2 linked regions of the Xanthocytophaga agilis genome follow. The protein of the gene in region 1 interacts with the protein of each later gene in a pairwise test. Links are inferred from orthologs where the notes say so. Each region holds a gene or a part of one and is shown on either strand. Other genes may lie near its edges. The genes, in order: sucD and sucC.

What was found.
Region 2: the proteins of sucD (region 1) and sucC interact in binary tests that used the Escherichia coli proteins (3 or more experiments, as listed by UniProt). The link is inferred for Xanthocytophaga agilis from one-to-one orthologs.

What each region holds. Positions count from the first base shown.
Region 1 is NZ_JASJOU010000001.1:917,689-933,031, reverse strand. What follows is about bases 4,049-6,960. They hold sucD (succinate--CoA ligase subunit alpha), read right to left. Parts: upstream 5,987-6,960; coding sequence 5,111-5,986; downstream 4,049-5,110. Other genes in these bases: QNI22_RS03820 (T9SS type A sorting domain-containing protein), read left to right, coding at 6,399-6,960; QNI22_RS03830 (SDR family oxidoreductase), read left to right, coding at 4,049-4,107. In the rest of the region: QNI22_RS03845 (porin family protein), read right to left, coding at 1-531; QNI22_RS03840 (YiaD family glycine zipper/OmpA-like lipoprotein), read left to right, coding at 1,154-1,849; QNI22_RS03835 (CsbD family protein), read right to left, coding at 2,711-2,896; more of QNI22_RS03830, read left to right, coding at 3,241-4,048; more of QNI22_RS03820, read left to right, coding at 6,961-8,846; QNI22_RS03815 (serine hydrolase domain-containing protein), read left to right, coding at 8,985-10,088; QNI22_RS03810 (J domain-containing protein), read left to right, coding at 10,165-11,280; QNI22_RS03805 (VWA domain-containing protein), read right to left, coding at 11,357-12,997; QNI22_RS03800 (glycoside hydrolase family 13 protein), read left to right, coding at 13,240-15,099. UniProt on the Escherichia coli protein: Succinyl-CoA synthetase functions in the citric acid cycle (TCA), coupling the hydrolysis of succinyl-CoA to the synthesis of either ATP or GTP and thus represents the only step of substrate-level phosphorylation in the TCA.
Region 2 is NZ_JASJOU010000001.1:420,951-436,259, forward strand. Bases 8,304-11,181 are described here. They hold sucC (ADP-forming succinate--CoA ligase subunit beta), read right to left. Parts: upstream 10,402-11,181; coding sequence 9,205-10,401; downstream 8,304-9,204. Other genes in these bases: QNI22_RS01655 (YbjN domain-containing protein), read left to right, coding at 10,786-11,181. Outside these bases: QNI22_RS01605 (hypothetical protein), read right to left, coding at 1-506; QNI22_RS01610 (osmoprotectant transporter permease), read right to left, coding at 534-800; QNI22_RS01615 (hypothetical protein), read right to left, coding at 912-2,036; QNI22_RS01620 (ATP-grasp domain-containing protein), read right to left, coding at 2,020-3,111; QNI22_RS01625 (LURP-one-related family protein), read right to left, coding at 3,189-3,779; QNI22_RS01630 (alpha/beta fold hydrolase), read left to right, coding at 4,044-5,027; QNI22_RS01635 (AraC family transcriptional regulator), read right to left, coding at 5,085-5,657; QNI22_RS01640 (PepSY-associated TM helix domain-containing protein), read right to left, coding at 6,413-8,002; QNI22_RS01645 (hypothetical protein), read right to left, coding at 8,006-8,287; more of QNI22_RS01655, read left to right, coding at 11,182-11,247; QNI22_RS01660 (M949_RS01915 family surface polysaccharide biosynthesis protein), read left to right, coding at 11,364-12,011; QNI22_RS01665 (UbiA family prenyltransferase), read left to right, coding at 12,080-13,177; QNI22_RS01670 (hypothetical protein), read left to right, coding at 13,249-13,554; QNI22_RS01675 (aminotransferase class V-fold PLP-dependent enzyme), read right to left, coding at 13,663-14,928. UniProt on the Escherichia coli protein: Succinyl-CoA synthetase functions in the citric acid cycle (TCA), coupling the hydrolysis of succinyl-CoA to the synthesis of either ATP or GTP and thus represents the only step of substrate-level phosphorylation in the TCA.

The sequences.
Region 1 (15,343 bases):
GTCATACCGCAATCCGATCTGAGCCGCTTCAAAATCCAGTCCGATGCCACCTGATAACCCATAATCCAACGAATTGAAATTGTCCCGGTTCAAATCTGTTACACCATTAATACTACCATCATTATCGACATCTTTTACTTTAGCATCTGTAAGATAAGCCACATAAGGTCCTGCGTGAATATTAAATATTCCTAAATCTACACCTAACAAAACAGGTAACTGAGCATATCCTAATCCAAACTGATATTTACCGCTTCCCTGAATAAAATTACTGTAGGTTGATTGAGCACCTTTACGGGTATATAATAACTCAGGCTGAATAAATAATACATCTTCGATAATGGGAGCCTTCACATATAAACCCGCTTGAAATCCTGGTTTTAGATTATTGTCACTAACATCATCTCCGGAATAAAAATTAGATAAGTTTACTCCACCTTTGATACCAAATTTAGCTTGTGCATAGCTTGCTGATGTTGCAAAAAATAGAAGTAACATAGCAATTACTCCTACATAGTGTACCTTTTTCATAGTTAATACAATTGAGATAAAAAATTAATTAAATTGAATTTATTTTATACCTATAGTCTCAAATATTATTCCCGGCACATACAGATAGTAAAAAATACAAGGCACAGTATGATTGCAGAAAATCCTCCACTTTTTGCCCGCTGATCTCTACACATACTGAATACATCAAATAGCTGAGCTTTAAAAATAAAAAGGCGAATGAAAGTCTGCTCTCATTCGCCTTAGTATATTGAGTAAAGTAGTTCACTTAATGATCAGTTTAGTAGTAAGTATTTTCTATTCTACTTATTCGTGTCTTGTTACATTACTCTTCACATCTTTGTAATTGTATATACAAATCAACAACCCTGATACACAATACATAAGTGCAATAGAATTCACAAAAATGGAGTCCATAACTCATCTGTTTAGGTAATACATCTGGTAGTAAAATCTACCATCTTCTATACTATCTATAGCAAAAAGACATTCCATTCCAGAAATCCATCTTTTTTGTTTTGCTCGTCCCGAAATCTCCACATTTTTGACATAAATGGTCTACATTTTAGTATACAAGGTTGCTCCAATAAGACAAAAAGGCATATTTTTTGTAAAACTATATGCAGTACTAAAAATTATAACTATGAAAAGACAAACCCTTAATCTAAAATCGATTGTGACAATTGCACTAGGTGCATCTCTATTATTTAGTTGTAATACAATTCGTAACAATAAAAGAACTGCTATAGGGACAGGTGCAGGAGTAGCTGTAGGTGGTGCTGTAGGTGGCATACTTGGAAACAAAGCAGGAAACACTGCAGGTGGGGTAATAATTGGTGCTGCAATTGGTGGTGTTGCAGGTGGCGCCATAGGACGTTATATGGATAAACAAGCGGCAGAATTAAACAAAGAAGTTGACAATGCCAAAATAGAACGGGTTGGAGAAGGTATAAAAATCACCTTCAATTCAGGTATTCTGTTCGCATTCAACTCAGACGAGCTAAGCGACGAATCTAAAAAGAATATTCAGAAAATGGCTGATGTATTAAAGAAATACAAAGACACCAATATTCTGATAGATGGCTATACGGATAATGTTGGTTCAGATGATTATAACCTGAAACTATCTGAAAAAAGAGCTAAAGCAGTAAGTAAGTACCTGAAATCACTAAATGTTGACACTGATCGTTTGGGAACCAGAGGCTTTGGAGAAACTGAACCCGTTGCTTCCAATGATACCGATAATGGACGTCAGCAAAACCGACGTGTAGAAGTAGCAGTGTTTGCCAATGATGACCTTAAAAAAGATGCTAAAGACGGCAGTTTAAGTCTGAAATAATAAATTGATATTATCCTCATTAGAAAGGGAGCCTATCTATAGGTTCCCTTTCTATTTTTTACACAACTAATCTCACATATAAGAATTGAGCTGTGTATTCTTGTTATGTAAACGCTATGTTTACCTTTTTTCTTCCCCACTGAGATCAACCATTAAGTATGTTGAGTTTGGTATTACTGTAAGGAATTGTTTAAAATAAAAGCATATAGACCTATAATTAACAACCTATAGAGCGACAAGTTATCTCATAAATATGTGGTAGCGATCACAATTAATTAACTTTTAACGCAGATATTTACTTTCTAACAAGCAATCTGTTATCATTCGTTTGTTGTTTATCATTATAACACACAAAAAGCTGTATTTTAACTATATCACATTGGTTATTAATTCAATAAATCAGAAACTTATAGCAAGGCAACTCTCTACTAAACAGAGTTATACTTTCATTACATCAGCAAAGGAATAACAAATGTCAGGTATGATTGAAGGCTTATCCGATATGACTAAATTTAGTATCATAACTAAAAATGATGTTCTATGCAATCAATGTACAAATCAAAAAACATAGAGAGTAGCTTTGAGCCGTTTTCAAAAATTATGCACTGTAAATGGATTGGTTATCAGAACAACAATGTCCAGTTCAGATAGTAGTAAATCATTCGGCTCTTACGAGGACACAAAAACCTGGCTCCAGAGTCAGGCATAAGCGGTGAGATAGCTTTATGGTTTTGTATTATGCTATTCCAATACATGGGTCGGTGGACTCTATTCTAAAGAGCACAAGTAATATGTAAGTCTATACATGAAAAGGGCCTGCTCATAATGAGCAGGCCCTTTTCATGTACTAGATCTCCCCTATCAGAATTCGGCAATTTCTTTTCGAATCTCATCTTTAGTTTTACCAAGCTTCTGTTGCAGACGACCCAGCAATTCATCATCTTTTCCTTCAGCAAATATTAGATCATCATCCGTTAACTGACCATATTTTTGCTTTAATTTTCCTTTTACTTCGTTCCAGTTACCTTTCATTGATAGCTTATTCATAACGATATAATTTTAAGTTGATAAGTAGAATACAGTGTTAAAATCACTGATTATACTACATATATATCCAGAATCATGCCTCAGAATAAGGAGGTTTTTCTTGCAATATGCACTGTTTTTATCGGGATCTAATACCCAAAAGACTATCCTTCTGTTGCCTTTTTTGCACACCCAAAAACATCAATAACTAACTGGTAAAAGGCATAAGTTTTTAACTGCAGATATCAGCCCCACTTACCTAAATAGCAAAGCAGTTAATAGTAATCCATTCTTTGTCCAACACTATCGTCTCTCCTGTTAGAATTAAGTACTTTCTATATATATAACCAATTTACTTTTATATTATGCCAACTGATCAATATCCCAATCATTTTCCTAAACAGGAACAAAGTTTCCAGCCTGGGTTGGAAACTGAGATGCAGCCACAGCCTGAAGTTATTCGTAATGATTACAAAGGAAGTGGTAAGCTGTCCAACAAAGTAGCTTTGATAACAGGTGGCGACAGTGGCATTGGTCGCGCAGTAGCTGTACATTATGCCCGTGAAGGAGCTCATGTAGCCATTGTTTATCTAACAGAAAACGAAGATGCCCATATCACCCAGCAAATGATAGAAGAGGAAGGTCAGCAATGCCTGTTGATTCAAGGTGATATCAGAGATGAGATCTTTTGTCGTAATGCAGTTCAACAGACTGTAGAACGATTCGGAAAATTACACATTCTAGTTAACAATGCAGCCGAACAACATCCACAGGAAGATATACAGACAATTACGAAAGAGCAATTGAGTGCAACCTTTGAAACGAATATATTTTCTATGTTCTATTTCACCAAAGCAGCTCTGAACGTTATGTCTGAAAATGCCACCATTATCAATACGGCTTCAGTAACAGCATTTAAAGGCAATCCTACTTTGTTGGATTACTCCTCTACAAAAGGAGCAATTATATCGTTTACAAGAGCTCTCTCTCAGAATCTGGCCTCTAAAGGAATTAGGGTTAATGCAGTAGCACCAGGTCCAATATGGACACCTCTCATTCCTGCTACCTTTGATAAAGAGAAAGTAAGCAAATTTGGTCAGGATACTCCATTAGGCAGAGCAGGTCAACCATCCGAAGTAGCACCAGCTTATGTGTTCCTTGCTTCTAAGGATAGCAGTTATATTAGTGGCCAGACAATACATGTAAATGGCGGAACTGTTGTAAATAGCTAATAGTGTATTATCCTTGGATATAAAAAAGCTGATCTTAAAGAAGATCAGCTTTTTTGTGCTAAAAAGTGGTTTGTTATAGTAAAGGGTTTAATCTTTAAATGAATAGCTCGCAAGTAAAGCAAAACACAGAAAAAATACAATTTCGCTTGTGAGCCTTTATATGTTTTTTAGAACTGAAGTTAAAATCCTGTTCTCCTACAAAGTACTACCCAATTTGTTCATCTGCACGTTTCTCTTTCTCTTCTCGCACTATACAAAATAAGGCACTATTTGTAGCCAGTAGTAAAAACATATGTAAATACCCTTCCAGGGTAGTATGAAATACAAACATCCCTGCTATCCAGATCAAAAGTAAAATCGCTGATAATATAAGTAATCGCCTGCGTACCATTGTCTTATCTGTTATATGACTATTTTTTATACGAAAATCAAACAGAAAAGGTTAATGTATCTTCTAACCTCTTTCTGAGATTTCTTACATAATTGAAAAATACATACCTCAGAATAAAAAGCCTTTCAGCCATTGATTTGGCAGGTAATTGTAGAATTGACTACTCAAATTACTATATAACAAACCACATATTTTGAAAAGGGAAGGCAAAAAAAATAGTTGGTAAATGTTACCAACTATTTTCAGCGAAACCACCGTCTATTTTTAATCTAACCCACTCTAATCTTTATTATTTTTGAGGTTCTTAAAAAGAACTCTTATCTGTCTTACTAATTGTTAGTTCACCACCTAATAAATGGTAAACAGCTGTTATATTGATTGAATCACTCCTCCTCCTTCCAGCCTCCTACTTTGTTCTGTATGCCTAGTAATTTAAAAACCTCATGCCACCAGTTTTCAGGCTAAAAACAGCCTTTACATTCACTATTTTGTGGAATTGTGTGGAATTTAATACCCAATCGAATTATTTATTGGGTATATCAATAAAAAAGCCTGCTTGCGGGCATACCACAAGCAGGCTTTAAGCAGTCAATTTACTTTATAAATACAAGATTATGCACCTAATACTTTTGCAACTGTATCTCCAATCAAAGCAGGAGATTGAACAACATGCAAGCCACATTCACTCATAATACGCATTTTTGCTTCAGCAGTATCATCTGCTCCACCAATAATGGCACCAGCATGACCCATACGACGACCTTTAGGGGCAGTTTGTCCGGCAATAAATCCGATTACAGGTTTGCGATTTCCATTTTCGCGAATCCAGCGAGCAGCTTCAGGCTCATAGCTACCACCAATCTCACCTATCATAACAATAGCATCTGTATCAGGATCATTCATTAGTAATTCAACTGCTTGTTTGGTTGAAGTACCAATGATAGGATCACCGCCAATACCAATGGCAGTAGAAATACCATAACCAGCCTTCACAATCTGATCTGCAGCCTCATATGTTAATGTACCTGATTTTGAAACGATGCCAACCTTTCCTGATTTGAAAACGAATCCAGGCATAATTCCTACCTTAGCTTCTCCTGGAGTGATAACGCCCGGACAGTTAGGTCCAATCAATGTAATTCCTTTCTTTTTCACGAATTCTTTTACAGGAATCATATCTTTAACAGGAATACCTTCAGTAATAGTGATAATTACTTTTATTCCTGCTTCAGCAGCTTCCATAATAGCATCTGCTGCAAATGCAGGAGGCACAAAAATAATTGAAACATCAGCACCTGTAGAAGTTACTGCATCTCTTACTGTATTGAATACCGGACGCTCCAGATGAGTCGAGCCACCTTTACCTGGCGTTACTCCTCCTACTACGTTAGTACCATATTCTATCATTTGCTGGGCATGAAAACTACCCTCAGAACCAGTAAAGCCTTGTACAATAATTTTGGAGTTTTTATTGACTAATACACTCATGACATTCGGCTGAGTTAAGGTTGAATAATGAAGACGGGGCAAAAATAGGAGGAAATCAGAGAAGTAAAAATATTTCCTCAGAGAAAAGCACTACAAAATCATAGCTATGATACATATAAAGACACTGTCCCTTTCAAGTAAAAGCGATATAGATAACTACCTCTTCAAAAATCAGTGAGATTTTCCCAAAGAACTTACATCTCTCAGTTAAAGATCCTCTTCTACCTACTACACAACAGATAATCAACCAATTAACCCACAAAGCCCATTCAAAAAGAGACAAGAAACTTCAGTATATCAACCAAATACAGTAATTAATATAAAAAATTCATCGAAAATCGGAGCAATAATTTTGAAAACCCCATTATTTAAACTTTTTTCATATACAAGAATCACAAATCCTTATTTTTTTATGAAACACAGACTACTAAACCGCTTTGCATTTTTTTGTTTGGCGTTGCTTGGGCTATTAACCCCATCCGTATTATCAGCTCAAATTGTAGGTAATCCTACATTGCAAACGCCTGTAAAAACCAACATTAAACCAGTAAAAACAAAAGTTACATCTGATCTGTTGGAGCTTGAGCAATCCTACTCTTCTTCAGCACGTAAAAGTAGTGCACGCACTTCCATACCTTCCAACGAGCAGCTTTTACAGGTTGTAGATAACAAGGTAGTGGTTGATATTACAGTTAAAGGAGATGCAGCAGCCTTAAAGTCAATTCTTGAATCCAAAGGAATGATTATAAAAGGCATGTTTGGCAGAGTAATTTCAGGATTGCTTCCAATAAGTGCTATCTCTGAAATGCAACAAATTTCTTCCGTAAAATTTGTAATGCCTGCCTATAAACCCTGGAAAAACGTTGGCCTTGCTACCAGCCAGGCAGATTCAGCAATGCGCAGTACACTTGCTAAGAAAAACTATGGAGTTGACGGTTTGGGAGTAAAAATTGGTGTCCTATCTGACAGCTATAATAATCTAAATGGAGCTGCACAAGGTGTCCTGACAGGTGACCTTCCAGGCCCAGGAAATCCTTACAATCATACCAAACCTGTTCAGGTATTGTCTGATATTACATCCGGAGGCTCAGACGAAGGACGGGCTATGATAGAATTAATCCACGATGTAGCTCCAGGATCTGAACTAGCATTCCACACAGCTTTCAATGGTCAGGCAGATTTTGCTCAAGGGATTATTCGTCTGGCAAACAGTGGCTGCAAAGTAATCACAGATGACGTTATTTATTTTGCCGAGCCTTTTTTTCAGGATGGTATCATTGCTCAGGCGATTGATATAGTTGCTGCTCAGGGTGTTAGCTATTTCTCTTCTGCCGGTAATCAGGGACGTGCATCATATGAAAGCGATTTCCGTAACACAGGTGAATCTCCAATGGGAAGTGATTTGGGTGAAGCTCATAACTTTGGTGCGTATACAAATCCTGCCAGGTATTATCAACCTATCTTTATTCCTAAAGGAGGTACTTATCGTTGTTCTTTTCAATGGGATGACTCTTTTTATTCAGCTTCAGGAGTAGGTGCGGAGTCAGATATGGATATTTATCTGTTAAATGCACAAGGTACTATTATAGCAGGTGCTGCAAGTGATAATATTGCCAGTGGAAATCCTGTTGAGGTATTCAGTTACTTTAACAACCCTTTAAATACTACTACGACAGAAACATTTTACCTATATATCGTAAAATATGCGGGTCCAGATCCCAACAGACTGAAATATGTCAATTTTGGTGATGGTGCTTTTTATTTAACTACTCCTGAAATTCCAGGTATCTTAAGTTCTACTCTGGTAGGACATGCCAATGCATCTGGTGCAGTAGCAGTAGGAGCATCCGCCTATTATAATACCCCTGCATTTGGTGTTAATCCACCTTATATCAATAGCTTTTCTTCACTAGGTGGTACACCGACTTTTTTTGATACTGACGGAAACAGAATAGGCTATGTAGTGCGTAACAAGCCAGAAATTACAGCAGTTGATGGTACAAATACTACTTTTTTTAAAGAGGATAGCCCTCAGGATAGTGACACGCTGCCTAATTTCTTTGGAACTTCAGCAGCTGCACCTCATGCAGCTGCAGTAGCGGCATTGATGATCGAAGCAAGCCGAAGCCCACAGGGACTTACACCTGAACATATCAAAGGTACACTATCTTATACTGCAGTAGATATGGATGATCCGAATTCTACAGGATTTGATGAGGGATTTGACTATCGTACAGGATCTGGGCTGGTAAATGCCGAAGCAGCTATAGCTACTGTAGCTGTTACACCTGATTACATCAGTTCTCTTGGCTTTGCAGCAGTTTGCTCTGCATCACCAGACTCATTACGTCGCTGGCGTATTAATAATCCTAATCCATTTAATGTTCGTGTAGATTGGTCAGTATACCAGACAAACCAAAAAGGCAGTGTTATAGCTCCTCCGGGATATAGCTACTTTACAACAATCACTGTAGCAGGATCAAATACTACTACAATCTCATGGAAAGATGGTGCTGGAGTAAGTAAATTCAATAGTAAAGCATCTACCAGTGCAGCCTGTGGTGCCGCTCGTGAAAGTTCAGAACTTCTGGCAAACAAAGCGGATGCATTTGAAATTCTTACAGCCTATCCAAACCCGTCTGATGGCAAATTCAATTTACTGTTTTTGGGAAGTGACCAGGCAAAAGTAAGTGTAAAAATGTATGATGTGAAGGGACAACAAGTATATACACATCAATATACCCCTGAAATAAATAATAGTCTATTACCTGTAGATACTAGTCGTCTGCCAAATGGTTTATATCTGATGCAGGTAGCTCAGGGAGATAAGAGACAAACATTGAAAATTGTCAAACAATAAGTAAACGCTTATTCTGTATATGATCCCCCCTTCTGAATTAAGTTTCGGAAGGGGGATATTTTTTAGTAAATTTCTATTTTTGAAAACTCAACTGTTTGAAACTATTCTCCAGTATTATTTTTTTCTCTTCACTACTCTATGCGCAACATAGTTAAAAGTCTTTTACTTGTTATTATCTTTTTTAATTGTACCTCCTGTCTGGTTGGCAGGTTTGTCTGGTACAACTTTTCCAATATCACTGATTATAAGATATTTCCTTCTCGTCCTCTTCCGGCAAGCCCTACTCCTTTCCATTTTATTGAAGCACAACATTTGAGTCAGAAAACATTCCAGCACATGAAGCTTCAAACACTGGATAGCCTCTTAGAAAATACACCAACAGTAGCCTTTTTGATCATCCGAAATGATTCTATTCTGTTTGAAAAATACTACAGAGCGTATGAAAAGAACTCAACTGTAGCTTCATTCTCTATGGCAAAGTCTTACACCTCGGCATTGATTGGAATTGCCATCTCTGAAGGTCACATTCATAGCGTCAATGATAAAATCATAGCCTATATTCCTGAATTTAAAGACAAAAAAGATTTTGACAAAGTTACCATTCGCCATTTACTACAAATGACATCAGGTATTAAAGCCAATGAAAGCTATTACTCACCATTTGGTATGGCTGCAAAGATTTATTATGGTCGTAATCTTCGTAAATACATTTCCCGTCTGAAAATGGATTATGAGCCAGGAACCCAATTTGCCTATCGTAGCATCAATACTCAGTTGCTAGGGTTAATACTGGAGCGGGCTACACATAAAAATGTAACAGAATACATGAATGAAAAATTGTGGCAACCTATTGGAATGGAGTATGATGCCACCTGGAGTATTGATAAAAAGAAGAACGGACTTGAAAAGACATTTTGTTGTATTAATGCCAAAGCAAGAGACTTTGCTAAATTTGGAAGGCTCTATCTTCATAAAGGCAACTGGAATGGCAAACAATTGATACCAGCAAAATGGGTTGAAGAATCTACTCAAATAGACACAACTCAGGGAAGTGTGCCATATTATCAATACCAGTGGTGGTTTACCAATACAAAAAAAGGTAATTTTGAAGCCAATGGATTTCATGGGCAATACATTTATGTCAATCCTTCCAAAAATCTGATCATTGTCCGCCTGGGCAAACAACCCGGAAAAAATGTCAGATGGGAACAGGTATTTGAACAACTAGCTCTCAAACTATAATAGTTGTAAAAAAATATCAAAGCCAATTCAGTAGACTTCACAAAGTTTCACTTTTGCACAGATCACTAACAAAACTATGGATAGAGAAAATCAACATATAATTGCTATTCAGACAAAAGAAGGAAAGCAATTATCCAAACTCCAGAAACAGTTTAACAACTATTCGCAAAAAGTTGATAAACTCAAGCAGGCTCTTACCAATACACAAACTGTTCTGGAAAAAGCTCAGCAAAAAGTTAACGATTTTTTGGTTCCTCTGGAAAAACAGAAAATAGAACTCAAGATTCAATCCCTTTGGACACTTGATAAAGTACATGACTCAGGTGTATTAAAGAAGCGTGATAATGAAACCCTGGCAGAGTTCATTGTCACGCAGGTATATCCCTTAATTGCAGACTTAGGTTATGAAGATCTGAAGCCCCTGTTCGAAAAATATGAAGGACAATCATTTGACGAATACAATCAACAGGCCAATGAAGAAACGGGTGGAATGATGAAAGAAATGTTTGCCAATATGGGCATTGATATGGATGAGGATGCAGACTTTAGTGATGTCAATACCTTTAAGGAAGCGTATGAACGCAAAATAGAACAGGAAGCTGCTACAGAGGAAGAACGAAAGGCCAACAAAAAAAAAACAGCCAAACAAATAGCTAAAGAAGAAAAAATACGCCAGGAAGCACAAAATATAACTAAAACAGTACGTTCTGTATATATGCAACTGGTTAAAGAATTCCATCCGGACAGAGAACCTGATGCACTTGAAAAAGAAAGAAAAACGTTGATTATGCAACGAATCACCCAAGCATATGAAAACGATGACCTCTTTGAACTTTTACGATTGCAATTAGAATATAAACAAAAAGATCATGGAGATTTTGAGCTTCTTCCAGATGAACAATTGAAATATTACAACAAGTTACTAAAGGAACAAATTGATGAACTAGAAGCAGAATTATACTCTCTCCAAATGGGTGACAATCCATTTGTACCCTCCCTTTACTCTCAATTATGTATGCCTCCAGAACGCCTTGATGCCAATGTAAAACGAGAAGTAAATGTACTCAAGAAGTATATCAAACAATTGAAGGAGGAAGTACAAATATTGAGAGATCCAGTATATGTGCGAGAGTTATTGAAAGCATTTAAACAAGAACAAAAACGTATGGCGCGTAATCCATTCTCATTTTAAGAGTAAGGTACCTATCTATATTGCTGGCAAAAGGACGTTATCTTAGATATGAGTGTATTATGAAAGAGATCTATATTTAGGATGTTCCAAGATTAATTTTTTGTAAATCCACTGCCAGTTGCCGACCAATCTCCTTACTTTCCGGATTGTAAATCCAGTAATTATCAAATACTTCCACAACCCGGATATTCGGATCAGTACCAGTATGTACCGTAAGACTATGAAAGTGGGTTCCCTTTTGTTGTTCCTGACGAATACGCTTTAACAGAGGGTCTTGCATTTCATACATAATAAAATCAGAAATCATTAGGACATCCGCCTCTTTGTAGTTGTGAGTCTGCAACATAGTCAATGCCTCATACATAGGTGGATGGATGTCAGTACCGCCATTAAAAGTCATAGATAGAAACTTGACCAGTTGGTCCATGGAATTTTCCAACTCCAGTAAGTTAATGGTATGCAAGCTCGTAGAAAACGATATCAGATAACAGCTTCGTTTTTCCCGTGCAGCCATTTGCAAAATAGCAAAACAACAGACTTTAGCCACATATTCCGGTGTCCCCTCCATAGAGGCGCTCGCATCTACACAAATAATAAACGGACCTTTGTGTTTGCGTCGTATCAGTTCACGATTTCCAGAAGCGCTCCCCTCTCCTTTTACAATTTCTCTTCCCTGAAACTGAAAAGTTAATAATCCGTTGTCTATGTATTTTTTGTAAAAAGCCATTTCTGTCTCTGTATCACCTAACAAAACAGTCTCTGCAGGCAGAAGATAATTCAGATTATTACTCTCATAAACCCCACCAATCTCAGTTGACTCATCCAGACTAGGCCTGTAGGTAGCCTTAGCAATAGCATATTCATATTGTTCATGCTCAATTTCAATCTGTGCCTCTCTCATACGCCCTAATAAATCAGCCAGTTCCTTAATAGAATCTTCATTTTTCAAAAGTTCCTGATACTTTTGTAATACATCAAAGTTGGTCTGTTTCCATAATCCTCTTGACATATTCCAGAATCGCCCTACTTCCTGAGCAAAGGGTTCCAGTAAGTCAACCATCTTTTCATATTCGGAGGCTTTAGCATATAAAAGTTCACTATAAGCTTGCATTTTTTCCTGTATCTCCTGCATTTCATACTGAAGACTTTTCTGAACCAATAGTATCTCCCATTGTCGGAGTAAATCATTCACCAAACGGTTAACAGGATGAGTATCTTCGCCTTCACCTTCAATCTCTTTATAGAATCGTTCCCTATCTCTGAAAACCGGATCAAAATGATATTCATAAAAACTAACATCCAGTTGTTCTCTTGTATAAGCCTCTTTCAGAAAGTTTGTAAGATGATACCAGGTTTCAGCCCACAGTCGTAAAGGACGATCTCTCCAGGATTGGAACATCCCAAACTCCTCCTGACACGGATTGTTTTTGTTGATCTCATTCTGTGATCTACGCATCCATAGAAGCGTATCATGAATAATCTGGGTAGCGAGTGCTTCATTCCCTACTGTAACCCGAAGAAGCTTGTCTTCTGTAAAAATTTTGTCCAGAACAGTTATCCATCCTTCCTGAGAATCCGTAACAGCTAACTCATTGTCTTTCAAAGATGACGGTTCATACAATTTTGTTTTCAGATAGCGGACCAACTCTCTGCGTGTGGACTTATCAAAAATATGTCCGAACTCCACAAACTGTTTAAACTCCTGTTCTACATTCATAATCAACACTTTATACAATATTAATTTTTCCTATCCAAATACAGACCTTTCATTATTTTATTTCCACCATTCTACACGTAAATTCTTACATATTAGCTTCTTCACAGAAATTTCCTTTCACCCTTACATTTCAACTACATCAACATATTCTCAATTCACTTTCCAATTGTACTAAACTTCTTGCTTTCGTACTAATTGTTTGTACTTTTGAACCTATATTTATTATCCAGAAATATTTACATATGAAAACTATTACTCATTTGAGTTTTTATTTTATCTGGGTCATTTTTTCATCATCCGCCTTTGCACAAAAAATAACCCTGTCGCACGTTGAACCTGCCTTCTGGTGGGTAGGAATGAAAAATCCTGAACTACAGATTTTAGTACACGGACCTGGAATAGGTCAGGCACAAGTTTCACTATCTTATAAAGGTGTAAACTTATCTGGCATTGAAAAAGTTGAGAGTCCCAATTATCTTTTTTTAAATCTCCAGATCTCCCCGGATGCTATAGCTGGTAAAGTACCTATAGTCTTTAAAATAGGCAAAAAAACATTTACCCATCAGTACGAACTGCGAACAAAATCTTCATCCACCAATCGTATCCAGGGATTTAGTCCGGCAGATGTGCTTTATCTTATCATGCCCGATCGCTTTTCTAACGGAAATCAGCAAAACGATACCATAGCTGGTATGTATGAAGGAACTCACCGAAACAAGCCTTTTGGCAGACATGGAGGCGACTTAAAAGGAATTTCCAATCATCTTGACTATATTAAAAATCTTGGAGTTACAGCCATCTGGTTAAACCCGGTTTTAGAAAACAACCAACGCAGAGAAAGCTATCATGGGTATGCTATTACGGATCTTTATCAGGTAGATCGTCGGTTCGGAAGTAATGAGGAATATGTCAGCTTTGTAAATCAGAGCCATCAATCAGGATTGAAGGTTATTCAGGATATGGTAGCCAATCATATAGGAATTGAACACTGGCTAATGAAAGACTTACCGGAAAAAGACTGGATACATGACTCACAGGCAAAAGAACCTATGCTTACAAGTTATAGAACTGGCACGCCATCAGATCCCTATGCCTCACAATTTGACTTACGTAAAATGACAGATGGATGGTTTGTTCCCTCTATGCCTGATATCAATCAAACCAATCCAAGATTTGCAACTTATCTGATTCAAAACTCCCTATGGTGGATTGAATATGCGGGGATTGATGGAATACGTATGGATACCTACCCATACCCTGATAAAGAATTTATGGCTAACTATGCAGCAGCCTTACAAAACGAATACCCCAAATTTAACCTGGTGGGTGAGGCATGGATTAACTCTGTACCAATGACTGCTTACTGGCAAAAAGGCTTTAAAGGCACAGATGGATATGTAACTCAACTTCCTTCAGTGACAGACTTTCCGTTTTATGGTACAGTGATACAGGCTCTACAGGAAGAAGGAAACTGGGATACTGGCCTGGTTCGGCTTTATATGTTGTTAGGGCAGGACTTTATTTATCCCAATCCGAATAACAATGTAATCTTTCTCGATAATCATGATCTGACACGCTTTTTCTTAAGTATTGGACGAGATATTCAGAAGTTTAAACTTGGCATTACACTACTGTTAACTACACGTGGTATCCCTCAGCTTTATTATGGCACTGAGCTGTTAATGGATGGAGATGGATCTGTGCATCCTGATGTACGCAAAGATTTTCCCGGAGGCTGGCCTGGAGATCCGATCAATGCATTTACCGGTCAGGGACGTAATGCCAGTCAAAATGAAGCCTATGAGCATATAAAGAAGCTACTGGACTGGCGCAAAACGCAATCCGTTATTCATACAGGCAAGCTGATGCATTATTTACCGGAAGACAATGTATATGTATACTTCCGCTATACAGCAAATGAATCTGTTATGGTAATCCTCAATGGTAGCTCTCAGGAAAAAAACCTTTCAACAAAACGATTCTCAGAGCGGTTGCAATCCTTTAAACAAGCCAGGGATATTATTTCTGGAGAAAACTTCTCTGATTTGACTACACTAAAGGTCCCGGCAAAAACATCTTTGGTACTGGAACTCAAAAAATGAGAGGACAATCAATCCTATATGTGTATAATTCATAGCAAAAACTCTTTTTGCAAAGACAATGCAGCCACACTGATTGGCAGAGAGATTACTCATTATACACAACAGTTTTGATTCTCAACATAACTTCAATCACTTTTGATTTTAATCAGAGTTCCGATCATTTTTTCTATGTGCATAACTCACAGCAAATTGAATTTTGATCGGAACTCAGTTCATTACTCTTTTAGGTATCAGCTAATACTTC
Region 2 (15,309 bases), 500 kb from region 1 along the record:
GCATACTTGCTGTTTAACAAAACAGATGGATTTCGATTGGCTTCCAGAGTAAGTTTTCGAAGCTGGTAATCTTCGTCAAGTTCCTGCAAACGTGCTTTCTTTAGTTTGACCCAATAAGGAGTTTGAATTGGATTTAATTGCTCTAACTGTTTTCTCTTATCTGCATACTCCTTTTCTAGTTTAGATGTATTTTGGTCGAGTTGGCCTATATCCTGAGGCTTAAAAACTGTTGCTGATGTTGACAATAACGAACTGGCAGACCACAGTGTATAGGTATCTTTGAGTTGTGCTTCGGAATATTGCTTAGTTAAGTAGGTACCTTTATTCTGACAAAGTTCTGTATCCCATTGAAAAGTAGAAGTATCAGTGGTATTGGTAACACTATCTGTTGTTTCAACTGAGATCTGAGTGGTATCTGGTGTTGTTGTTGTTTCCTGAGAAGGATTAGTTGAAGTACAACTTCCTAAAAGGACGACTACTAAAAAGATAATTGAAATTCTACTCATTAGGTAAATGAAAATATGAAAAAATTATTAATTCCAGCGAGGCTTGCCAATGATTACAATCAGGAGGAACAAAAGATATACCAGGCCAGGCGCAGCCAGTATCCAGAGTATTGTAGCCGATCGTAACCATAATCCGATTAGTAATATACCTCCAATTCCCAGCAAAATCAATAACCACATCAGCATGTTGTCCAAAGATACAGAACCATCAGCGAGTCCAACAAAGAAGAAATAAAGGACTACGAGAGCTATCAGTGCATCAAAGCTCCAGAGTACCCATAAATAAGTGTTCATAGTGTATAAAGGTTGAAAGATCAATTAAGAGCTATCCTTTAATGAATAGTAATTTGTTCATTATCAGTTAGCTTCTCTATATTAGTAGCTCAATGAAACCAAGAGTAAGCATTACAGTTCATATTTTTCAAGCAATGGAACACCTATCTTATTGGTGATGAATTGAAGCACTTTATATACGATTCTTCTATGTGTTTTCAGATGATTTAGGTACACAGCAGAGTATTCAATTGATGGCAGTCCTCCCCGTAGGCGTTTAAAACCAGGAGCTCCTGAACTAAGGTTAAGTAACTTTCCTGAACGATATTTATACTCAAATATCAATTGAATGGCATGAATATATAACGCATTTTTTTGTGGAGCTTTCGTATCATAGCCAACCAAAGGAGAGGTGATCGTATTTTCTATCACAAAGAGTCCGGAAAAAGCCTTTAACTGATTATCTGAATTAATATACCCTTGGAAGTGAATAGCATCATTATCATACATTTTCTGAAAGTACTCAAGTGTAAACTGAGGATTATGTGGTGAATATTTTTCCAGATAAAGCTGATTATACAAATCCAATGCTTCGGATAGGTATTTTTTCATATCTTCATGAGAGACATACTGAAGCTTTTTGTTTTTAATAATGCGTTTGTCTTGTTTATTGTTATTATGACTAAGCCATTTTTCAAATGGGTCATCATACATATATACCTGCCGACTTCCAATAAGGTAATAGGTACTGTTTTGAAATTGCGTTAATAGATGTGAGTGCTGATATCTGTTAAGAGATCGAAAGATAATAGCATGTTCAGGGTATTGATCTTTCAGAAAATTTGTTAGAGCATCCAGATGCTCACCATTCCAGTCTGGATAAGGATTGGTAGAAAGAAGAAAATTATTGACATGAATATTTTTATTAATCTGTGCTGATTTGAGCCAGCCGGATATACCTTGTATCAGTAAGAGTAGAGGGAATTGCAATAGTTTGTTTTTAACCTTTCGGGTTAGCTCATCCTTTGCATACAATACATAGGCAGTATATGGCGAACAGACATATGAGTTATTCCATTCAGTATTATTTACAGATACTGGAAAATACAAATTGTCACTAACTTTTATAATTCGGATTTGTGTTTCTACATTTCGAATTAGTTGACTGGATGCATATGTTGAAAATAAAAGAGAAAACTTCTTAAGAACTCCTTCCGGAAGCGATTCTGGTAAAACCCATTCAATGTTCGTTTCCATTCCATTCAATGTCTCTTGTGGTTGCCTGAAGCCAGGTCATTCGTTTTATTAGCATGATATAGGTTACTTCCAATATACTTACAAATTGAAGCAGAAAGGGTAGAAAATCTTTTTTTCGAAAAATCACATCTTTTGCCTGCCTTACACGCTTAGTCAGAAGTTTTTGAGGGTATAAAAAAGCCATCGCACCTTTGACTGCATATTCAGCAGTGTTTTGTTGTATTTCAGTATCTGAATAAAGAAATGCATTAGCTAAGTCTGTATGGACCAAATGTGCTCCACTAGTTCCTCGTGGGTTACATTCGATAAACCAGGGTATATCATTTTGATCAATGATTATATCAAAACATAATTGTCCTGTATAGCTGATAGCTTCACCAAACAACTTTACCTTTTCATGGACATCTGGATGGTTAACTGGTTCAAAGAAAATTCCAGCCCCTTTCCCAACACGATACAAAGGATGGTAGGCTACATACGCTTTTAATTTGCCCTCATCCCAAATGGAATAGATACATATTTCTTTACCCTGAATGCGTTTTTGCGCTATCCAGTTTTTTTGCTCAGAATTGGTAAAGTATGTGTTTACCAGAGTTTTGTTACTAATGATCTGTCCTGCAAACCGGGAATAAACAGGTTTAAATACATAATTCTCACTTTTAGTCCAGGTAGTAAATTTATTTACTAATTCTGTTTCAGGTATGGGTAAGTATTCTTTTGCTACTTGAGTAAACAGAAATTTATTATGCAATTGATTCATTAACTCTATACCAGATGTCCAGACTTTACAAGGAAAACCATCTTTGAATGATGAGATATAGAATGCTTCTTCACAAGTTGGAATAAGGTGTGTAACCTGATGAGTTGTAATGATCTGTTGTAGTGTATCTGCAAATTCCTGAGGTGCAAATCTAGGAGAAGGTAGTTTAAAATAGTTGCTTACTGTATTACTCCATCTGCTCACAGGCAGTGTAAATGAATCTGCCATGATAACTGTATGCCCTTGACTATGAAAACTTCTGGCTAGTTCCATTGCTATGGGTGCACGTGCCCCTGTAATCAGAATGGTTTCCACAAATTGTTGTTATTGGCAATGAGAGTGTGAGTTAAATTGAAGAGAAGTATGGCAGGTTTATCCTGCCATACAAGAGGCTATTTTGTTTCTTTCAAAATCATATCAATGGCAATAGCACAAGATAGGATTGCTTTTTTGTGATCTTCGTTTTTCAATGGTACAGTAATGCTGACATTGTATTTATCTGCACTGGTAAATACTTCTTTGGCTAATCCTCCCCATTTTTTGCTGATAATTCCGATTTCATTACCATTCATATCTTTGATGCTGAAATTCCATGCCTTCCAGTCGCCGGTAATTTCAGCTATCTGTGTTTCGGTTGAATCAAAGATACGAAAGGTAGGTTTGAAAAACTTGAACTTTTGTTTGATAGTAGCAATGCTGGTACCTGTACCGTCTGTTACTGTTAGTTTAGACATAAAAAAAGTCCATCCTCTTGACAATGAAGCTTCTACTACATTATCAACATTAACAAAATCAAGCTTGAAAGGAAGCATGGCTTTGTTTACTAAGAGGCGCAGTAGTTTTTGTCCAAAAGAAATTTTTTGTAAAACGGCTCCAGTTGATGCACCTGATTCGTCAAATACTTTGTACTCGTTTTCGAATTTTAAGAAATTTACTTTTTCGTCAATAAAATAACTGTTGGTCTGGAAAAATTTTGTACTCATAATCTGGGTTTACTAAATAGTCCTACTCATAAGGCTTTTCGGTACGCCCCGTTTTTTTGAGTGATTGCTGGTCTTCACTTTATTTATTTGATAATAGATAAGTAATTTGATTTATTAGGTATTGTTTTTTAGCCAAATTTCGAAGAAATGATTGACATTAAAAATGATGGGTAAAATTAGTTATTGTTACTTCCATTCTTGATTCATTCCTTTGATAATTTGTATTGCACTTTTTTGTGTATTATCTGTGAGCCTTATTCTGCTATGAAAAAAATGATGTTTGCACTGTTTGTATTAATAAATAGTGTATTTGTTGTATCTGCACAATCGGATACCTTATCAGTTACATTGGAAAATGTACCTTATCCTTATCCGGTAAAGTTCCTTCCCTTGAAAATAGAAGATCAGGACCTGCGAATGGCGTATATGGATATCAAGCCTGTTGTAAAGGCAAATGGTCGTACAGTAATACTTTTTCATGGGAAGAATTTTGGCGGGTATTACTGGACTAGTGTGATAAAAGCTTTGATTGGAAAAGGGTTTCGGATAGTGGTGCCAGACCAGATAGGTTTTGGAAAATCATCCAAAGCATTCATTCATTATAGCTTTCATCAACTGGCTACAAATAACAAAAATCTTCTGGATACATTGGGAATTGAAAAAGTGACAGTGATGGGACATTCGATGGGAGGGATGTTGGCTACCCGTTTTGCGCTTATGTATCCTGATAAGGTAGAGAAGTTGGTTCTGGAAAACCCTATAGGACTAGAAGATTACAGAACCTTTGTACCCTATATGACAGCAGAAGAAGAGTATCAGAAGGAACTAAAAACTACGGCAGAAAGTGTAAAAAAATATTATCAGAACTCCTATTTCCCTGAATGGAAGCCTGCTTACGACTATTTGGTCGAAATAGGTGCAGGTGTAACCGGAAGTGCTGATTTTCCAAGGTATGCCAAAGTTGCTGCTCTTACGTATATGATGATTTATGAACAACCTGTATGTTATGAATTTAGCCAGTTAAAAGTTCCGGTGATTTTATTCATTGGTAAAGAAGATCGAACGATTGTAGGAAAAGGATTTATCTCTGATTCAGAGAAGGCTAAACATGGACAGTATCAGGTGTTGGGTAAAGAAACCGCCAAAAAAATCCCTAACTGCAAACTAATTGAATTTGATAATGTAGGACACATTCCTCATATTCAGATTGAAGCGACCTTTTTGAAATCTTTTCTGGAAACCATTTAAAGGATGGCCTAGATTATTTCATAACGGTTTTACAGGTAGAATTTATACTATAATCTCTTACTGAATCTGCTTCTTTACAGTAGCCTGATATTGGGAAGGGGAGAAACCAGTAGCTTTTTTGAAGTAGGTATTAAATGTGGTTTTTGAACTAAAACCTGCTTCATATGCTATGCCTAGCATATTTAAGTGATGATGTCTCTCAGAAAGCAATAAAGTTTTAGCTTCCTCTACTCTATATGTATTAATAAACTGATAGAAGTTAGTACCAAGTCCTTCATTGAGGACAAAGGATAGTTCATGGGAGGTAATATTCATTTTTGAGGCTAAATCTGGCAAGTCCAGATCTGAATCGAGGAATAGTTTTTCTGCCTGCATCCGATAGTGTAGTTCGATTTTTAATTGTTCCAGTTTTTCGGATGAAAGACGTTGGGTTTTATTAATGACAGGCTGCTCTGATTCCAGGATAATTTCATTAATGTATACTTGGTCCTTAGGTGGATAAGGAAAGATTTCTTCTTGTCGCAACGAAAAATACACAATGAAGTAGGTAGAAAGTAAATACCCTAAAGGTGTGAAAGCAGATATTATAGAAATCTTGAAAAATACTTCATTAAACCATAGCAGTACCATGCATACCAATATGAATAAGAAGTTTCTTAGCCATTTCAAATTAATGGATTCAGTGGTTGATGTTATCAGTTGTATATTCTTCTGATGTTTTAGTAATTTCCTGTATGCTAAAATCCAATATATTATTACTTGCACCTTTATGATGTAAAACATTACCAATCCAAAATACGGATTAGGAGGAATAGGTGAAGGGTGAGTCCATAAGTATAGCTTTGTGTCAGCGCTTTGAAACAGAAAGGGTAATTGATGTAACAGAAATAACAACCAGGGGATAAAGTGTAAAAAAACTATTTTGTTCAATTTTCTTCCAGGAGAGGTAAAGTTGACTATACTAAGATACAGGGACGGTGCCATAGCAAAGCTTAGAAGTTCTAAAACACCAATCAGATGAGGGTATTGCACATAGGTATTGAAATGCAAAAAAGGGCGGTCCAGAAGTGTACATCCAAAAGAAAATAATAATATACCAAGCCAGAAGTTGGCAAGTATATTGACTTTTCTGGGGTTCATAAAGGCCAGAAAAGAAAGCACAAATATACTGCCACATGTAAGAGTGTAAACTATACTATCCAAAGAGAAATTTGATTTGAGTAAGTATTACTTGTGGGATTTGTGCCTGAAATTTACAAAAATCAGATGGTATTTTTACTTGCTTACCCTAACTTTGTAGTATGAGTAAAAACTACAGACATAGGGTAAGTTCGTATAAACAAAATAGAGAATAGAAAAAAAGATCGACAGACAACCAATTTATATCATCTGGCAATTTCTTTTACAGGCTTTAGTTGATTATTGCGTTTTTCTGTTTTACGTAGGTAACTAAAAATTCCCAAGCTTACAATGCCAGTAAGTAACCAGAACAAATCTACTCCCAATACAGTATATTGTTTTGTAGAAAGTGCTTTTCCAATCCAGTCACCTGTTACAATACTATTAGACAAGGGTACTACTAAAGAGAGTATACCACCCATAAGCAAAGTAAAACGTGTTAAGCGGGACTCCGTTCTATAAAAGTAGCTGCAAATAGAAATAGCTAACCAGCCTCCAAAAAACAGGGAATTAACAATAGTAAATCTATTGCTCAGTTGAAACGGAACAAGTTGTTCTGAAATAAACAGAAGTGCTATAGCTGGATATAAACCAAAGCAAATAGCCAAATACCACATCGTTACTTTATGATGAAATCGTTTTTGCTGGTCTGTATATTCTTTTTTGTTGCGGGCCTCTTTCCAGATTAAAATCCCACTAATCAGAACAAAGCAGGTTAACAGTGCCAGGATGAAATAAATAATCTTTACTAGTATACCTCCAAAGGTGCCAAAATGTATTCTGCCAATTCCGAATAATACAGATTGTACATAGGTTTTATTACCAGGCATGGATTCTATTAACTTTTTACCATCTATTAAGCTGTACGAAACCAGTCCGTCTCCTGTAAAGCTTTGTGCATCTTTTAACATAAATGTTATATGTGCATCTTCCTTTTTATAGTGCTTTAAGCCAATCAGGTTAATCTCAAATCCAGGATATTCATGTTGTACTTTTGTTACAAATTGATTGATCGAAAGATGGTTGGATACAGTCTGGGCATTTTCTTTCAATACAATACCTTCATTTGGACGTATAGCACTAATCACTTTCTGTTGATTCCCTCCAAAAAATACGAGGACTGTTGGCAATAGAATAAGAATGGATAAAATATAAAATGCACCTGTGATTGCATATAGCAGTTGAAAAGGTAATCCTAAGATTCCTAATACTGTATGGGCATTTGTCCAGAGTTGCTTCCAGGAACCTTTTAGTGAGAATCCATAAAATTTGGTAACAATATTTCGCCAATGGATAAGTACGCCCGTCAGTGTGGCAAACAAAAAAAATAATGACACAAACCCTGCTATGTATCTACCTAGGCCCGGCAGTTGATCCAGGAAATGCAGCCTGTATAACGTTTCGCCAGTAGTGGTTTTAAGTTCTTTGCTAAACGCTTGGTTGACTGGTGAATAGGTTCCCCGAAAATGTTCTTCTTGGTGACTGGCGGTCTGAATATGCCCACTTACCCATATATCCGGACGCGTATAGGATGGTGTTGTTAAATACGTGTCATCACTCCAGTCAAAATTGGGAATGACACTTTTAACTTTTTGTAGTGTAGTGTCATAATCTATAGGTTTACCCGTATAGTATCGGGCTGCTGGATTTTCCCATTTGTAAAATTCATCCCGAAATAACGTGAAAGCTCCTGCAAAGAAAATGATATAAAGTGCTACACTGATTACAATTCCAGAAACTGTATGGGTATGAAATAAAATGTTGTAAGCTCGGTTAGGCAGACCAGAGAATTTCATAAGTTAACGAAGCCAAAAGGTTATACTTGAAAAGATACAGATAAGCAAAAGATAGACTCCCCATATTTTCCAGCCATTTTGTGCCAGAAAAGGGACAATCATCAAAATACCCCATAGCAGAAAGAGAGTAAATGTGGCTGTAAGCATTACTATATTTCTGTCAGGTAATATGGTGGCTAGAAAAAGATGAAAGGTGATGGAAACAAAATATCCACCCAATACCGCTGCAGATATTTTTAATGTCCGTTGTCCGGGTGTCGTCAGATATTCTTTTTTTGCTGGCATATGGAAAATCATGAATGAGATAGCTTATTTACTAAGTGACATAGTAGTTGCATCAGAGAAAGAATACAACTGTAAACTAATAGACTTATAATCAATCCACTTATCCATCCCCATTGCCAAACCCAGTTGCTTGTTCCTAGTACAATAAATATCCAGCTTATGAAGCCAGGAATTGAAATTTTGTAAAATGTTGAAGGATAATAACGGGAACCAGAATATTGTATCCAGATACCGAGGCTTAATAGAAAGAGTGTTATCATATAGTATCAGAAATATACGCAATATGTCCTTTGTTTAGAATTGATCCAAATTAAAAGAAGCATTTGTGAAAATTTATGCTGCAATGCACATATCCACCAGTAGTAAGACGTGCTTCTATACAAAAGTTTTTTAGTGAAGGCAGGATTGGGCAATCAATCCGTGAAGAACTTTTTTATAATCCAATCATTTGGATTTTTGAGTAGAGTTTTGGTCACTTTTCCAGTCTGCGCATAGTTCATTGCAAAAGACAACTTTGTGAAGGCAAGGCAGGCTTGCTGGTTGGCTGAGGAATTACGTATAACTCTAATCACATTTGGTTTTGACAAGAGTTTCGATCATTTTTGTGTTTGCGCTTAACTCACGGCAAATTATTTTCTGACCGGAACTCCGATCACTTTTTTGTCTTGCGCATAGTTCACCGCAAAACAAAATCTGATTGGAATTTACCGCACTAGCATATTTGTAGTGAATAATGTGTAACTAAACTTTAGCCATGAAGCACATCCCGTAACGGTGGGATAAATGCAAGATCCATTGTAAGTCTAGTACACATTGGGTTGGACATATAAGTCTCTATCCAAAATTAGGAGACACCTGTATAAAAACAGAAAGCCTCTTATCATAAGAGGCTTTCTGTTTTGGTATTATTAGTATGATTATACAGTCTTGAGCACATCTGTTACTCTTGCTGCTGCATCTTTTAACTGAACAGCAGAGAATACTTTCAGACCTGATTCATCAATGATACGGGCACCCTCTTCAGCGTTGGTTCCTTGCAGACGAACGATAATAGGTACTTTTATATCTCCGATTTTCTTGTAAGCTTCAACCACACCATTGGCAACACGGTCACAACGAACGATACCACCAAAGATGTTGATCAGAATAGCTTTTACATTTGGATCTTTCAGGATGATACGAAAACCTGCTTCTACTGTTTGTGCATTAGCTCCACCACCTACATCAAGGAAGTTGGCAGGTTCACCACCTGATAATTTGATAATATCCATAGTAGCCATAGCCAGACCAGCACCGTTTACCATACAACCTACGTTACCATCCAGTTTCACGTAGTTCAGACCAGACTGGCTCGCTTCGATTTCCAGAGGATCTTCTTCGTTCAGGTCACGCAGATCTGCATAGTTTGTATGACGATACAATGCGTTGTCGTCCAGGTTTACTTTTGCATCTACAGCTAATATCTTGTTGTCTGAGGTTTTCAACACAGGGTTGATTTCAAACATAGAAGAATCTGTTTCTACATACGCACGGTACAAAGCAGTGATGAATTTCACCATCTCTTTGAATGCTTCGCCTTCAAGACCTAAGCCAAAGGCTACTTTACGTGCCTGAAATGGTTGCAGACCAATTACAGGGTCAATCCATTCTTTTACGATTTTGTCAGGGTGATGCTCTGCTACTTCTTCTATATCCATACCACCCTCAGTACTTGCCATAATTACATTGCAAGACTTACCACGATCTAAAAGAATACTCAGATAATATTCTTTCGGTTCTGAAGGACCAGGATAGTATACATCCTGAGCAATCAACACCTTATGTACTTTTTTTCCTTCAGGGCCTGTCTGATGAGTAATCAACTGCATTCCCAGAATATTTTTGGCTTTCTCTCGTACCTCTTCAAAATTTTTAGCCACTTTCACTCCGCCTCCTTTTCCGCGTCCACCAGCGTGGATCTGGGCTTTTACTACATAGAAATTAGTGCCGGTTTTTTCGTGCAACTGACGTGCTGCTTCTACAGCCTCATCAGGAGTATTGACAACAATACCTTCCTGAACACGAACGCCGTAACTTTTCAGAATGTCTTTGCCTTGATATTCGTGAATGTTCATTATTGAATAACTAGTTAAAGGTTACAACTGATGGATTAAGAATTACAAAACTATATCAAATGGAGTGAAGCTTTACTGGAAAGTCTCGGCGCGAATCTAAACAATAATCATTTAGAAAGAAAAGCGAAGTTTTATTTTTCAGTTTACTGTAAAGCTGTTTCTTCCTATAAAGGCACAAAGATAGAAATACATTAATATGATTTTCAATCTGTTTACTTTTTCTCTTGTTGCCAACTAATGAATAGAAAATGATTAAAAAAATCATACTGGAAAAATAAAAAATGATAGATTCATACTTTCAATACTACTTATCCGTACAAGGGTAGCAGACACCAAAATATTACTAAGCCAAACCCATTATTCATACTTTAACTATTAGAACTTATGAGTGCAAATCCGCAATCTGTTAGCCCTCAAGTAGAGAAGGTTACTGAAATGATCCATCAATATGCAGAATCTGTTGGCTTAACACGCGAACAGGTATTTAATTCGGAAAAGAAAACCTGGCGCTGGCGTATCGGATCAGCCTATATTGATATCTTTATTCAGACTATCCGTTTTGAAAACGGAACCTCCCGTGATTATCTGCGCATTTTCTCTGCATTAATGCAAATTCCTGCCAATGATCTGCTGAAGTTTTATCGCCATCTACTTGAACTCAATGATTCAAAGTTAGGAGTGAAGCTTACTATCATGCCAAACAGCAACTGGGTATATGCTACCTATGAGCGGGATATTCGGGGTATGGATTATCACGAACTGGCAACTTGTATAGCCGATCTGGAATATTGGGCTGATTTACTGGATGATGAACTGAAAAATACATTTCCAAATTGGTCGAACTAATTTTTGCAACAAATAGACATTTTGTAAAACACCATTCTTAAAAAAGAGTGGTGTTTTTTATTGTATGCATTCTTGTATTTTTACGCTGTTTTTATCATCCTATTTTATTTCCGTTTATGAGACCATTATTTGTTGTGAGTATAGTCTTTCTGGCAACTATTTTTTTATGCAATGCCCAAATCCCTCAAACTCATTATGTAACAGTTAAAGATATCACAGCTAAAAAGATAAAATACAAAGGGAATTTTATTCAGGCTTTGAGTTGGGAAGACAAAAATGGTGAAAACCTGATTATACTCACCGAAACTGAAATGAAAGAGGGTAAAGAGGAAAAGGATGGAAGAAGTAAAGAATTATATGCTTTTCATTGTATTGATAAAAGTACCAATACTTTTCAGCAGCTTCGTCAAATCTACGATTTTGAGAAAGACTGCCCATTTGATGTAATGGTAGGGCATATTGCAGGATCGTTGTCTGTAACAGACCTGGACAAAGACGGCTTTGCCGAAATAACCTTTTTGTATACAGTAGGATGTAGAAGTGATGTAAGTCCCGATGTATTGAAACTGATGATGCTTGAGAATGGGGAGAAATACGCGATTCGGGGTCGGACTGTTTTATATGAAAATGGCTCACCTATGAAAGATTATGCTGAAACTCCTGCTAAAGTAGTAGATGCCTTATTCAGTAAAGCACCCAAAGCCTTTCTGGATTATGCGAATAAGCAATGGGAAAAGTTTAAAATAGTAAAGATGGGAGAGTAGTTACCCTTGTTAGTTTGGTAAAGAGCTTTCTGGTATTATAAAATCTGTTCATTTTTTAGTTTATACAAGTGAAGTCATCCCGTTTTTTTGCCTATCTGCAACTGATGCGCCCGGCTAATATTGTCACTGCAATGGCTGATATTTTAGCAGGGGTAGCAGTGGCTTGGTTTTCTCTATTTAGTAGCGAATATGGAAATATTGGAGAGTTTATTGGTGTTAAGATAAAGACAGAAGGGCCAGCTTCAGGGGTCTTTCAATCTATTGCCGAAAAATACTGGAAAGAGTTTTTTGTATTGGAGATGAATTATCTTTCTATCCTTTTCTTATTACTTTCAACTATTGGTTTATATGGAGGAGGAGTTGTATTTAATGATGTATTTGATGCAAAACTAGATGCTGTAGAACGGCCAGAACGTTCCATCCCTAGTGGGAGAGCATCTTTACGTGGTGCTACAATATTAGGAAGCGTTTTATTGATATTTGGGATTGGTTTCGCATTTTTGGTGTCACCATTAAGTGGTGTAGTGGCTATTTTGACGGCTTTCTGTGCATTACTCTATAACAAGATAGGCAAACATCAGTCATGGGGGCCGTTAAATATGGGTTTGTGTAGGGGACTAAATTTGTTTTTAGGCACGACCATTTTTTATCCGTTTCTACTTTCTTTCTTTCAATTTGAAAACTATCTCAAAGAAGAAAATATACTTATTGAAAGTTCTTCAATTATTTCTGGATTGCAAATAAATACTCCCAGTGTCGATAAATGGTATATCTGCCTTATTCCCATTATCTATATATCTGCTATTACCTCCGTGAGTAGAGGTGAAGTTCATGGGGGGAGTAAGAGGTCGTTTTATATTCCTTTCTTCTTATATGGGATCGTAATCCTATCTATTTGTGTATTAGCATTTATCTCAGGAACACCTCTTTGGCAAAGTCTTCCTTTTTTAGTATTTTTCATTTACCTGATATTTCCGCCATTAATTCGTGCTTATAATGATCCTCAACCTCGTAATATTGGGCTGGCAGTAAAGGCGGGTGTAATCTCATTAATTGTAATGGATGCTTCTATTGCGGCTGTATTTGCGGGAGGGATCTATGGGTTGATTGTACTGGTTTTACTTCCGTTATCACGTTTTTTAGCGAAATATTTTGCTGTAACATAATCGCAGGTACACTTTTTTAGATCTGATTACCCAAATCATACAAATCGGTGATCAGGTCAATGTAACTGCATATGAAAAAGAACTTTTTTGTAAAAGAATACCTCATTTCTTTTGATCATGAAAAGGCTATTACTGTTGTGCAAACATCCTCTATATCTACTATAGAAGTGGATTTTGAACAAATAGAAAAACAGCTTCCTATTGGATCAAAGATTAATCAGTCAACGGTACAGACAGTTGTCAAAGGAGATAAATTTATTGTTTATGGAGAATATTCCAGGATAGAACCTGAGTTCTCTGAACCTGCTGTTGCTACAGAGACTATTGAATTAAAAGAGGTTTTGGGAGATGAGACCATTCTTCCTTCTGTAAACTGATTATCAGTAGTTAATTATTAACTGGTGATGAATAATTGAGGGAATAAAAGTTAACTGTCTACTAAATGCTTTTATTCCTTTCCTATATAGGATTTGGGAAAAATAGTATCATCCAGCAATTTCTTGTAGTGCCTTTACAAATGTATCCAGTTCCTGAGTGGATGTATATACGTGAGGCGTTACCCGAATACCTGCTACTCCCGGACGATCAATGGCTACTGTAAAGATTTTGTATTTACTCATAAGCAGCTTGGCTAATTCGTCTGGTTTTTTGCCTTTGACATGTACATTAGCGATTGCACACGATCGTTGTGGATCAGCAGGGGTGTTCAGTACGATATTCGGATGGTTACGAACCTGATCTGTCCAATAACGTTGCAGATAACGCAAACGCGCTTCTTTACGCTGAATACCTATTTTTTCGTGGAAGCGTATAGCATCCTGTATAGCCAGATCTGTAGCTACCGGATGAGTGCCTGTGTGATTGAGTTTACGAATATCATCGTCTTTGAATCCCATATCGCCAAATAGTTGCCAGATACCTGGAATTTTTTCTTTTCTCACATAGAGAATACCTGCTCCCAGTGGTGTGCCCAGCCATTTGTGTAAACTACTACCATAATAATCACAACCCAGATCTGAAATCTTGAAGTCAAGGTGTCCAAAGGCATGGGCTCCGTCTACCAGCACCTCTACATTATGATGATGAGCCATATCTGCAATTTTACGAACAGGCAAAATCTGACCAGTAATATTTACAATCTGACATACCATTAACATGCGTGTTTTGCTGGTAATCATCTTCTCATACAGGCTTACTATTTCTTCGTCGGATTTGGGATGATTGGGAATGGAAACCAGTTTATTGACAATTCCATATCTACGTGCCTGTAGTGCAAACATGTCCAGCATGGCGCCATAATCCTGTTCAGCCATAATGACTTCATCTCCTGCCTTCCAGGTAATACCGGAGATAACAGTATCTAGTGATTCCGTTGTATTGCGGGTAATGATCAACTCTTCAGGTGTACATCCAAGCAAACGCGCTAATTCGTTCCGAGCTACAAGTTTATCGTCCGTCATACGTGTACGCATATAATAAGAGGAGACCGCATTGACCTGACGGATATGTTCTATGTATTTTTCCAGTACTTCTGTTGCAGCCAAGGAATAATATCCGTTTTCAAGCTGAATAAAATCCGGAGTTACTGTATAGCCTTTTCGTATTTGTCCCCAAAACTCTTCCTTCTTTGCCAGTTCTGGAGCAGAAAGATGCGTTACTTGAGCAAACGTATTTTCCCAGTTTGACAAGGTAAGAGATCCACTGATCCCTGCAACAGACTTTAGGAACTGACGTTTAGAAAGTGATTTCATATAAAGTTTGTCTGGATGACCATAAAAGAATTTGTGTAGGTAGAAGGAACGCTAAAAATAGAAAACGTTTTTTATTTCTTAAAATCATTGTCTGTAACAACCTAGTTTTTATCAATACATACATCGGGTTGAGTATCAATTAGCTAGTTTTTATTTGCCTTAAATAAGATTAAGAGACAGTGATTTTATAAGATGTATTATGTAGTATTTTATGAAAAAATAGAATTTTTCTTTTAAAACTTGAGTTGAATTCTATATTTTGCACAGAGACGGTGGAAATAAAGCCTGAATATCTTGTTTGCTTCAAAAAAATAGTATTTTAGGTTGAGTGATTAGATCATAAGTAATTGATTAGATCATCTTTTTTTCATAAACCTATAT